Regions from separate parts of the Candidatus Enterococcus palustris genome, predicted to be linked through region 1. Evidence: riboswitches for the same ligand, from Rfam matches in the RefSeq annotation. Region 1 holds a riboswitch; the other holds the start of a gene.

Region 1 (5,951 bases):
TTTCATCGAAGTTAATTCTTTGGTAAGCTGAATCGTTACCTCTCGCTGCCTCTTTTGTCTGCCGTAATCGCCTAAAGGATCTTCATAGCGCATTCTCGCATACTGTAATGTTTCCCAGCCGCCTAAATGCTGTTCCCCTTTTGGATAATGAATTCCTTCTGCATCAAACTCAAAATCATTATTGACGGTGACACCGCCAACTGCGTCACTTAAAGCTGCTAAACCATCCATATTGATCACAAAATAATGATTGATTGGGATATCTAAATAATGTTCAACCGTATCGATCATCATCTCGTCTCCACCAAAGGAATGAGCATGATTGATTTTGTCATAGACGCCATCTTTCCCAATGATTTCGACATAAGCATCTCTGGGAATACTTGTGATCGTAGTTTTCTTCAATTGATTATTGACGGTGACCACCATAATCGTATTTGCTCGAAAATCTGTTTTGCGTTTAGAATCATTTGCGATACCTAACAGTAAGAAACTCGCAGGTTCACTATTTCCTAACTCTGCGGCTTTATTTTTTCGATTTAGTGGCTGATACATTTTATCGGCAGTTTTTTGGACTTTTTGAAACACCGCAGCACCATAAGCTGAAGCTCCAGCAACGACTAGTAAAAGCACTGTTAGCGTACCTAAAATAGTTCTTTGAATGAACTTTTTTTTAGCAATAGGAGTAGAAAATTCTCTATTAAGGTACACTCTTTGCAAGAAAACAAAAGAGAACTTGACCCAAGTATAGCTTAAAAGAAAACCTGCAAGCACATCACTCGGATAATGAACTCGTAAATAAATCCGGCTCAATCCAATCAAAAGAACATACACGATCAAAGTGTTTTTAAAAAACTTGTAATGCTTCATTTCCTTTGAATAAACGGTTTGTAAAATCATGATCATCGAACAAGCTAAGCACATGGCTAAGAGCGAATGCCCACTTGGAAAACTATAGGAAGTTCGTTCAGCCAACTGTTCTACATTTGGTCTCTGCCGCGCCACAAGCTGCTTTAAGACAAATCCAAAAGCGCTGACTACTAAGACATTACTACTTAGCCAAACTGCCAATAACTTATGTTTATTTCGCCAAAGTATAAATGAGACTATCAAGCTAACAACAAAAATCGGCATGATCGTAGCACTTTTGGCAACTAAATCCACAATACTGGTCAGTAATTGACTCGGTTTCCAATTAAAGTGATAAATCGCTGAATCTAACTGAACAAACCATGATTCTTGTTTTACAACTAAAAAGGTTAGCAATGAAAAAAATACGACACTTAAAACTGCTGGAGTAAATTTCTTTTCTTTCAACGTATACATGTGATAAATCCCTTCATTCATATATTCAGTAAAACAACCAAGTTAAAGATTATTTCCAAGTACTTTTCACAGGAATATCATACAACTAAAAAAATTTTGATTCTTAATTGACAGTAGTGAATCATCTAAAGGCATACAGTTGACTCTTATTTACCAAAAGAAAAAAGCCAAACATGCTTTCCCTAAGACGTTTGACTTTCAATCAATCTCATCGTCTGAGTTTTAGCACTATACAACGTAAAGAAAAATTCTTAGCTATTTTATGAAAAGCCTTAATTCGACAATTCCTGTTTTACACATTGGCGTCTTTCGACGTTTCTGCGCAATAGCCTGTGTTTGTATAGGAGCCTCACCTAACAAGGTTATTTATCTATTTATTTTGTTAAATAGTAACGCTGGAAAAAAATTTTTTCAAGTTATTTTATGACTCTTTAGTTTTTCTTAATTTAAAATCTGAAAAAGATAGCATCAATAAACAAGCAGAAGCAATCATCAAAATAGGATTGATGATTGCTTCTGCTATACTCTATTTTACTCATCTAACTCTTCAAATTGTGAGTTATAAAGTGACGCATAATAACCGCCTTGAGCAAGTAATTCTTCATGTGTTCCTTGTTCTTTAATATCGCCATCTTGCATATACAAAATCTTATCCGCATCTTTGATCGTTGATAAACGGTGCGCAATAACAAATGACGTACGACCAGCCATTAAATTATTCATAGCACCTTGAATCAAGCCTTCTGTTCTGGTATCAACAGATGATGTTGCTTCATCAAGGATCAAAATCGGTTTATCAGCTAAGATTGCGCGGGCAATTGTTAAAAGTTGTTTTTGACCTTGGGAAATGTTGGAAGACTCTTCATTTAATTCCATATTGTAACCACCAGGCAACGTTTGGATAAAGTGATGAACGTGAGCGGCTTTCGCGGCTTCATAGACTTCTTCATCCGTTGCATCTAAACGACCATAGCGTAAGTTTTCCATGATGGTTCCTTTAAATAACCAAGTGTCTTGTAAAACCATCCCAATATTTTTACGTAAATCTGCACGATTAAAGTCTTTGATATTATGACCATCGATTTTGATTGCGCCAGATGTTACATCGTAAAAACGCATCAATAATTTAACCATAGTTGTTTTACCTGCACCAGTTGGTCCAACGATTGCCACTGTTTGGCCGGGATCAACATGTGAACTGAAATCATTGATAATGATTTTGTCTGGTGTATACCCGAAACGAACATGTTCAAAATCGACCATCCCTTTGGCTTTGTCGATTTTAACTGGATTTGGTACTGTTTGTGCTTCTTCATCTTCTTCAAGAAATTCAAAAACACGTTCAGCTGCTGCTGCCATTGATTGGAGTAAGTTTGATACTTGAGCCAATTGGGCAATAGGTTGTGTTAAGTTACGAACATATTGGATAAACGCTTGGATATCTCCGACCGTGATCGTGCCATTATAAGCTAATATTCCACCAAAAATCGCTACTGCAACGTACCCTAAATTTCCAACAAAGTTCATGATCGGTTGCATCAAACCTGAAAGAAATTGGGATTTCCAAGCTGATTTGAATAAGACATCATTTTGTTTTTTAAATTCTGTAAGTGAATTTTCTTCATCGTTGAATAGACGTACGATGTTATAACCACCGATGGTTTCTTCTACTTTACCATTGATCACGCCAAGATATTCTTGTTGTGTTTTAAAGTATTTTTGCGAATTTTTCACAACGATCAAAATTAAGATCATTGAAATTGGGACGATCAAAATCGCAATACCTGTCATTTGCACAGAAATCGATAGCATCATGACAATAACACCAATGATAGTGAATACTGATGTAATCAGCTGTGTGATCGATTGGTTTAGTGATTGACCTAGAGTATCCACATCATTGGTGATACGAGATAAGACTTCACCCGTTGTACGACTCTCAAAATAATTCATTGGCATACGATTGATTTTTTCTGAAATTTCTTTACGCATGCGATATGTGATTTTTTGCGAAATCGTTGACATGATCCAACCTTGAATGATCCCAAAAGCGGATGCCACTAAGTAGAGCCCTAACATAAAGAGTAAGATTCCACCAATTTTATTAAAATCGATTCCGCCAGTTCCTTGATATTTTTTGATTAAACCATTAAACAATTCTGTGATTGCTTGGGATAAAATTTTTGGACCCCAAATATTAAATACGGTTGAAGCAATTGCAAAGATCATTACAAAGAAAACGGGTATTTTATAAGCACCAATATAGGAGATTAATTTTTTTAGTGTTCCTTTAAAATCTTTGGCTTTTTCCACTGGAGCGCCATGCCCAGGTCCGCGTCCGCCACGAGGGCGATTTTGTGTTTGTTCTGCCATTATTCTTCGCTCCTCCCTACTCTGCTTCTTCTATGCCTAATTCAGCATTACTCAATTGTGATTGAGCAATTTCTTGATAGACAGTGGATGATTTCATTAATTCATCATGTGTTCCATGATCTACAACACGACCTTCGTTCAATACGATAATATTATCTGCGTGAAGAATCGTAGAGATTTTTTGAGCAACGATGATTTGCGTCGCACCTTTGATATTTTCAGATAAGGCTTTTCTCAACGCCACATCTGTTTTATTATCCAGTGCTGAGAATGAGTCATCAAAGATCAAGATTTTAGGATTTTTCGCTAAGGCACGAGCGATGGATAATCGTTGTTTTTGTCCACCAGAAACGTTCGTTCCACCTTGAGAAATTTCCCGATCGTAGCCTTTTTCATTTGAATCGATGAATTCTTCAGCTTGAGCAATTTCAGCTGCTTTTCGCATTTGTTCATCCGAGATATTTGCATCCCCAAATTTGATATTTGAGGCAATATCACCTGAGAATAAGATCCCTTTTTGCGGCACAAATCCAATGATTTCATGTAATTTATGCAAACTCATCTCACGAATATCGATGCCATCGATCGTAATTCGTCCACCTGTTACATCAAACAAACGTGGGATCAAGTTAACGATCGTTGATTTACCTGAACCTGTTGAACCAATCAACGCTGTTGTTTGACCTGGTTTTGCCGTAAAGTTGATATGATGTAAGACATCTTCATCCGCATCGCCGTAACGGAATTCTACCGCTTCAAATTTCACTTCACCTTTGAAGTCATGGTCATCTTTAGGTTGTTCTGGATCTTTGATCGTTGGTTCTGTTTCGAGAACTTCTTCCACACGACCAGCAGCAACATTAGCACGAGGTAAGATAATTGAAACCATTGACAACATCATAAAGGCCATAACGATTTGCATCGTATACGTAATAAAGGCCATCATATCCCCAACTTGTAATTGACCGTTATTCATATTATGTCCGCCGACCCAAACGATCAAAACTGAAATACCATTCATCAATAACATCATGACTGGCATCATAATAGACATTGCACGGTTAACGAATAATTGAGTTTTCATTAAATTCGTATTCGCAACATCAAAACGCTCTTCTTCGAATTTTTCACGTGAAAATGCACGAATAACAGGTAATCCAGTGATGATTTCACGAGAAACCAAGTTGACTCTATCCACTAAGTTTTGTAATGCTTTAAATTTAGGCATTGTTGTTACGAGTAAGCTTAGAACTAACACTAGAACTGCTGCGACAGCTACACCGACAATCCAGCCCATACCTGTTCCTGTTTGATAAACATTATAGATCCCGCCAATACCTAAGATTGGTGCATATAACACGATACGCATGATCATTACGATCCCCATTTGCATTTGTTGGATATCATTGGTATTACGTGTAATCAATGAAGCTGGAGAGAATTTCTCCATTTCAGTATTTGAAAATTGCAATGTTCGTTCATATTGACCGACACGCAAGTTTCGCCCAACAGAAGCTGCTACTAATGAGGCGATCAACCCAACAATGATTGCAGCCACTGCAGAAACAAGGGTTAAGAGAACCATTTTAGTTCCTGTTTTGACCATATAATCTGTTTGAATTTGTTGCGTATTCATATCTAGTGCTTTATATTCAGCAAGGGTCAATTGAATCCCTACTGTTTTCATTGAATCTGCCCCTAAATCGCCTAAGCTGTTTTTAGTCTCTTTACGAGCGGCTTCGACTTTTGCAGGCATAGCATCTGTCGTTGTTTTGATTGAATCAGCTAACGCTTTCGCTTCTGCACCTTTTGCTTGTGCTTTTGCAGCCAACTCTTGAGCTTCAGTCCCTTTTTCAGTTGCTGTAGCACTATCTGTTGCTGAGGCTGCCGCAGCACCTGCTGCTTTTGCTTGTTCTCCTAATGTTGTTGCTTCTTCACCAAGCTGTTTTGCTTTAGCAGCATCTTCTCCAACTGCTTTATAATCGTCGATAATTGCTTTTGCTTCACTACCACTAGATGAATCTTTAGATTGAGCGGAAGCAAGCATCATCATTGGTAGATTAAAGATATCAGCTAACTTAGCTTCGGTCATACCGTCTTGAAGATTTAATGTATAAACTTCAACTTCTTTTCCATCAATTTTTTCAGTCGTTAATTTATAGTTGTCTTCAATTGTTTTTTTCTCATCGTCTGTCATGAACATTTCGATGCCCTGAAGAGTTGTTTTCCTGATTTTTTCAGGTGTAGAATAT
Region 2 (5,951 bases), 770 kb from region 1:
TACGTATCAAGATGAACGTTTGACCACCGTTCAGGCAGAACGTATGTTAGTCGAACAAGCGAACACGTCTAGAGCGAAAAGAAAAAAAGTAATCGATAAAGTAGCTGCTGTCATGATTTTACAAAATTATTTAGATGGCGCTGGCAATAAAATTTAAACTAACTTGTTAAACAACAAGTATAAGATAAAAGGAGAGCAAGACAAATGGCAGAAGAACATAACCATGATCACGATCACGAAGGACATGAACATATTACGTTAGTTGATGAACAAGGAAACGAAACGTTATATGAGATTTTATTAACAGTTGACGGACAAGAAGAATTCGGTAAAAATTACGTACTTCTTTATCCTGCAGGTGTTCCAGAAGAAGAAGATGTTGAGTTGCAAGCTTATGCATACATCGAAAACAACGAAGGAACAGAAGGCGAATTACAACAAATCGAAACAGACGCTGAATGGGATATGATTGAAGAAGTATTCAATACGTTCATGGCGGAAGAAGAAGAATAGAAATTGAATGAGAGCTGAATCCTCGATATAAGAGGATTCAGCTTTTTCTTTTGTTTAGTGAATACCATCTGTTAAAAAATCAAGTGTTTTACTAGTGGATAACGGAGTTAGAATAAATTGGAAAGAAAAGGAGATAGCCGTTAATAAATAATAAAACGATGAAGCAACTTTTTAAAAGCTCACTTCATCGTTTTTTTTTTAATTCAAATAAATAGTCCCTAGCTAAATCTTCTCCTTCTGATAATACATCGAAAGAATCAACCCAACCCCAATAAAATTAGTCAAATAAGCTGTACCGCCCTGACTAATAAAAGGCAAAGGAATCCCCGTTAAAGGTAGCAAGCCAATATTAGACCCGATATTTTCAAGAATGTGAAACAAGAAATACATAATCACACCCGTCGTAATATACGCATAAAATTCACGTTTCGCATTTAGCGTACAGATCAGCATTTGATAAATTAGATAAAAGAATAACAGGATCAACGCACAAGTACCGACAAAACCATAAGCCTCACCAATTACAGTGAAAATCATATCAGATTCTCTAACAGGGACATAGATTTGTAAATTCGACAGACCTTTCCCCAACATCTCTCCAGACCCAATAGCAGTCAGACCGCGAGCTTGCTGAAATGAAATTGAATCCGCATATTCAAAAGGATTGAGCCAAGCATGGATCCGATTAAACTGATATGGCTGAAAATGAAGATAGGAAAGGATTGTTTGTCCTCGCTCAGTTAAAACCAACAAAATACCACTGACGCCAATTACACCTAAAATCCCAAAACCGACCGTTAAAATCTTCCAAGAGCAACCAGAAACAAGTACCATACCAAGAAAAATAGAAATAAAAACTAAACTTGTCCCAAAATCTTTTTGATAAAACATTAAAGCAAAAACAGGGAGGCTGACAAGTGATAATTCACCTAATAAGCGAAAATCTTCTTTTAAAGTTGAAGGATTCGACGATTTTTGTCTTCTTCTCGTAACAATATAGGCCAACATCAAAATATAGCCTAATTTCATGAATTCTGATGGCTGAAAGGAAATTGGCCCTATACGAATCCAACGTTTGGTACCTGTTGCGGCTGCCATTATTGGGTCATGAAATTTTATAAGTAAACTCATTACAAATAACGATAAACCGTAAAGAGCAGGAGTAAATTTCCATAAATATTTTATCGGAATGAACATTGTAGCAAACATTGTGACAATACCTAAAATAGTCCATAAAAGTTGTTTCCTCAATAAAGGTGCAACTGATTCAACAGAAGGATCTGCATGGAATGCACCGTACTGAGCAATGAAACCGACTAATATCAAAAGAAAGACAGGCAAGAGAAGGGCGTAATTCACTGGTTCGTTTTTGGTATTTAACATTTTTCTCATGCCATACCTCCCTGTTGCCTAGTGGTTTCTCTAATCTCTGTAGCGCGGGCATTCAAAGCGATGCCAAGCGTAATACTCAGTATCAGTAAGCTGGATCCACCATAACTGATGAAGGGGAAGGTCAATCCAGTCATTGGAATAAAACCTAACAAACTACCTACATTTACAGCGACTTGAAGTAAAAGTAACATCCCGCAACCAATATAAAGATAAGAATAATAAAGATTTTTTGATCTTATTGCAAGTAAGAATAAGTGAGCAACCATAAAGAATACTAAAAATAAAATCCCTAAAGAAAAAATCAAGCCCAACTCTTCGATACAAATAGCAAAAATAAAATCTGTATCAGGAGCTGGAAGGAAGCCTTTTTTCTGAATACTATTGCCTAATCCTAATCCCCAAAAACCGCCATTATGCATAGCATAGTAGGCATTTGACGTTTGAAATCCTTTACCAGTTGGATCGATAAAAGGGTTTTGCATCACTTCAAAACGTGTCACTAAATACCCGAATTTTTGTGGCATCCAATTGGTTGGAATCGACAATAAAAGAACTGTTCCTAACCGTTTTATCGCAACAAAACCAATTAAAGCTATCGACATAAACCAAGGAGAAAGTCCACTAGATAAAAACAAGACTAAAACAAGAATGAAAATCATTGATGCTCCAGCGATATTCGGCTGCAAAGCCACAAAAAACATAAAGAAAATAGCGACCAGCAGTGAGCGTTTATGATCCTTGAATCTAAATGGGACAAGTGTGTCCGTTTTAGCTAAATTGGAAGCCAAATAAAGAACGATTACTAAAGGAACTAACTCAGATGGTTGAAACAAAAGCACCCCCAAGTTTATCCAACGCTTGGCGCCACCAACACTGGTCCCTATAAACGGTAAAGCGATAATGGATAGGAAGGTCATGGTCAAAATAAAATACATCATTTTAGGTTTACGAAGAACCGCCAAGTTAATTCGATAAACAAAACTCATACAAACGATACTAAAAAGAAAATACATGGTTTGCTTAATTGCTTTACTAGAAGTTCCAAGATCACTATCTAATAGTTGATAAGAACTTGAACTATAGACCATTAGAATGCCAATGACGCATAAGATAAAATAAGGGATCAGAATATAAAAGTCTAAATAATGCATCTTTGAGAATCTTTTCATTTGTTTCATTTTGCAGCTCCATCACTCAAGAAGCTATGAATGGCTTCTTGGTTTTGTTTCTCGTCTATTTCTAATACACTGCCTGCATCAGTGTAATCGTTAAATGACCAGCTCCCTTTAACTGGTACAGATAATGTTTCAAGACTTTTTACGTTCCCTGTTAGAAAATCTTTTGCCAAGTCTACTAGAAGGTCAGTAGGAATATTTGTATCTAAGTAACCGACAGCTTCACCAGCAATTTTTGGAAGTTGTAAGAAGGAAACGGCATCTTTAGATTGTTTTGCCAGGGCGTCCATGACCTGTTGTTGTCTTCTTACACGACCAAAGTCACCTTCTTCGTCCATTCTAAAACGAGCATACTGTAACAATGTATTGCCATCCATAGTTTGTTTGCCTTTTTTGATGTCGACATTGTCTAAATTGATATCTTTTTCCGCATCAATCTCAATCCCTTTTGGATAAAGCTCATTGATCAATCGAATAAAATTATTAAAATCAGCTGAAATATAATAATTGATTGGTAATCCAAAAGAGTCATTGAGGACTTTTCTAGTTAATTCTGCTCCACCATATGCATAAGCTGCATTGATTTTTTCTAATCCATGACCAGGTATTGATACATAAGAATCTCTCATGATTGAGACTAATTTGGGTTGTTTAGTTTCACTATTATAGTGGGCGACCATCAAAGTATCTGCGCGTCCGCCATCTTCATCATCTTCACGACCATCATCACCAATTAACATAATTGTGATTTCTTTCATATTTGTCTGTTGATCACCAGAAAAATTAGTATTTTTGCTCTTGTTCACTTGAGATTGAGCTATTTTTTTCCCGTTATGAAAATTGATTGCCGTGTAACTCCCGATTCCTGTAAAAATCAAGAGAACAAAAAGAATCATACAAATTAAAAATTTCATTCCTGTTTTCATTTTTTATTCCTCGCTAATCATTTTAATTGATCATCAAATAAAGTTTGGCTTTAGGAATTGATTTAGATGGGGGATAAAAAGTCTATTTACTAAAAATAATGAATCACAGTAAATTCGAAATAAAAGAAGAATCTCTATACCATATCATTATGAAGAGACATTTTCTTCTTCGATTTGTAGATCCACCTCCAAAAAATTAAGAATTCTGTCAACATTATTTATCAAAACAAAAAACCTCCGCTTAGAATAACTCAGCGAAGGGGGATTGATTTCAGCACAAATAGGGCTTTTCATCATTCTCATCGTTGAGTTTTAGCACTATGAAACGTAAAAAGCAGAGCTTTTAGCTACTTTGTGAAAAGCCTTAATTCGACAATTCCTGTCCTACCCATTACTGTCTTTCGACATTTTTGAGCAGTAGCCTGTGTTTCCATAGGAGCCTCACCTAACAAGTTATTCAGATCGCTCTAAATATAGTGAATATCACTAGTAAAGTCAACTAGATAAGTATTAAGTTTTTCATAATAAGTCTAGTCCTGGATAGAGTAACGATTTTTGATCGATCGTTGAACTAGTAGGGAAACAAGCGTTGGAAAACTCGTCGATTTATACGTTTAGCCTAAATATTTTCTTTATTTTTTCTTAAACTTATATTGATATGGAGAATAAGTAAACAAGGAATATAAAAAATTGATTACAGTTTTATTTTAGCAAACAAATCATTAAACAAATAAAAGATCGCATGCTATAATAACGAAGTGATACAGGTTGATTAACTGTACTATTGTGATGGACGATTTTGTATTTTTTTTAATATTCACCCTTTTGTATAAGTGGTTTTGAAATTATGTAACATTATTTGAAAGGTAGTGTAACAGATGGTGGAAAAAAGTAGAAATGGTGCTGAAGTGATTGTAGAAAGTTTAAAAAATCATCATGTCGATTATGTATTTGGGATTCCAGGAGCAAAAATTGACGGTTTGTTTGATGCTTTAGTCGATGATGGACCTGAATTGATAGTAACGCGTCATGAGCAAAATGCTGCCTTTATGGCGGCAGCTGTGGGACGATTGACTGGAAATCCAGGAGTAGTAGTTGCGACAAGCGGTCCAGGTGCAAGTAATTTAGCAACTGGATTAGTTACGGCTACGGCAGAAGGTGATCCGGTATTGGCAATAGGCGGTCAAGTGAAACGTAGAGATTTACTAAAATTAACGCATCAAAGTATGAATAATGCTGCTTTATTTGAACCGATCACTAAGTACAGTGCGGAAATTCAAGATCCAGAGACTATTTCGGAAGTTCTAGCAAATGCTTACCGATTGGCAAAGTCTTCGAAAAAAGGAGCTAGTTTTATCAGTATTCCTCAAGATGTTGTCGATGGCGCAGTAAAATCCGTAGGCATCAAACCTTTGAGTGATCCAAAAATTGGTTCAGCTTCATCAGAGGATATTCAATATCTTTCAAAATTAATTCAAGCAGCAGAGTTGCCTGTATTGCTTATTGGGATGAGAGCCTCTACAGATAAAGAAGCTAAAGCGATCCGTGCAATCGTTGAGAAGACCAAAATCCCAGTTGTTGAAACGTTTCAAGCAGCGGGCGTGATTTCTAGAGAATTAGAGGACCATTTCTTTGGACGAATCGGATTATTCCGTAACCAACCAGGTGACATGTTGTTAAAACGTAGTGACTTAGTCATTGCTGTGGGATATGATCCAATTGAGTATGAGGCTAGAAATTGGAATGCTGAAGGAGAGGCAAAAATCATCGTGATCGATGATACTCCAGCTGAAATCGACCAATACTTCCAGCCCGAACGAGAGTTGATTGGGGATATTGCAGAAACATTAACAGTGCTTTTGCCTAGTATTGAAGCTAAAATAGTATCAGAGAAAGCGATCGATTATTTAAATACATTACATGAACGATTAGTGGAACGGGATGA

The links. Region 1 has a riboswitch for magnesium ahead of A5821_RS01505 (phosphatase PAP2/LCP family protein). Riboswitches for the same ligand answer to the same signal wherever they lie in the genome.
Region 2: it holds a riboswitch for magnesium, as region 1 does, so the genes downstream of both, A5821_RS05130 (LCP family protein) here and A5821_RS01505 (phosphatase PAP2/LCP family protein) in region 1, are expected to answer to the same signal.

Annotation. Positions count from the first base shown of each region.
Region 1 covers NZ_CP147244.1:316,863-322,813, reverse strand. The annotation lists gene A5821_RS01505 (phosphatase PAP2/LCP family protein) at 1-1,326, opposite strand, end outside; M-box (ykoK) riboswitch at 1,527-1,694, opposite strand; gene A5821_RS01500 (ABC transporter ATP-binding protein) at 1,858-3,699, opposite strand; gene A5821_RS01495 (ABC transporter ATP-binding protein) at 3,716-5,951, opposite strand, start outside.
Region 2 covers NZ_CP147244.1:1,084,841-1,090,791, reverse strand. The annotation lists gene ruvX (Holliday junction resolvase RuvX) at 1-157, shown strand, start outside; gene A5821_RS05145 (DUF1292 domain-containing protein) at 205-513, shown strand; gene A5821_RS05140 (FtsW/RodA/SpoVE family cell cycle protein) at 736-1,905, opposite strand; gene A5821_RS05135 (FtsW/RodA/SpoVE family cell cycle protein) at 1,902-3,083, opposite strand; gene A5821_RS05130 (LCP family protein) at 3,080-4,006, opposite strand; M-box (ykoK) riboswitch at 4,297-4,466, opposite strand; gene alsS (acetolactate synthase AlsS) at 4,885-5,951, shown strand, end outside.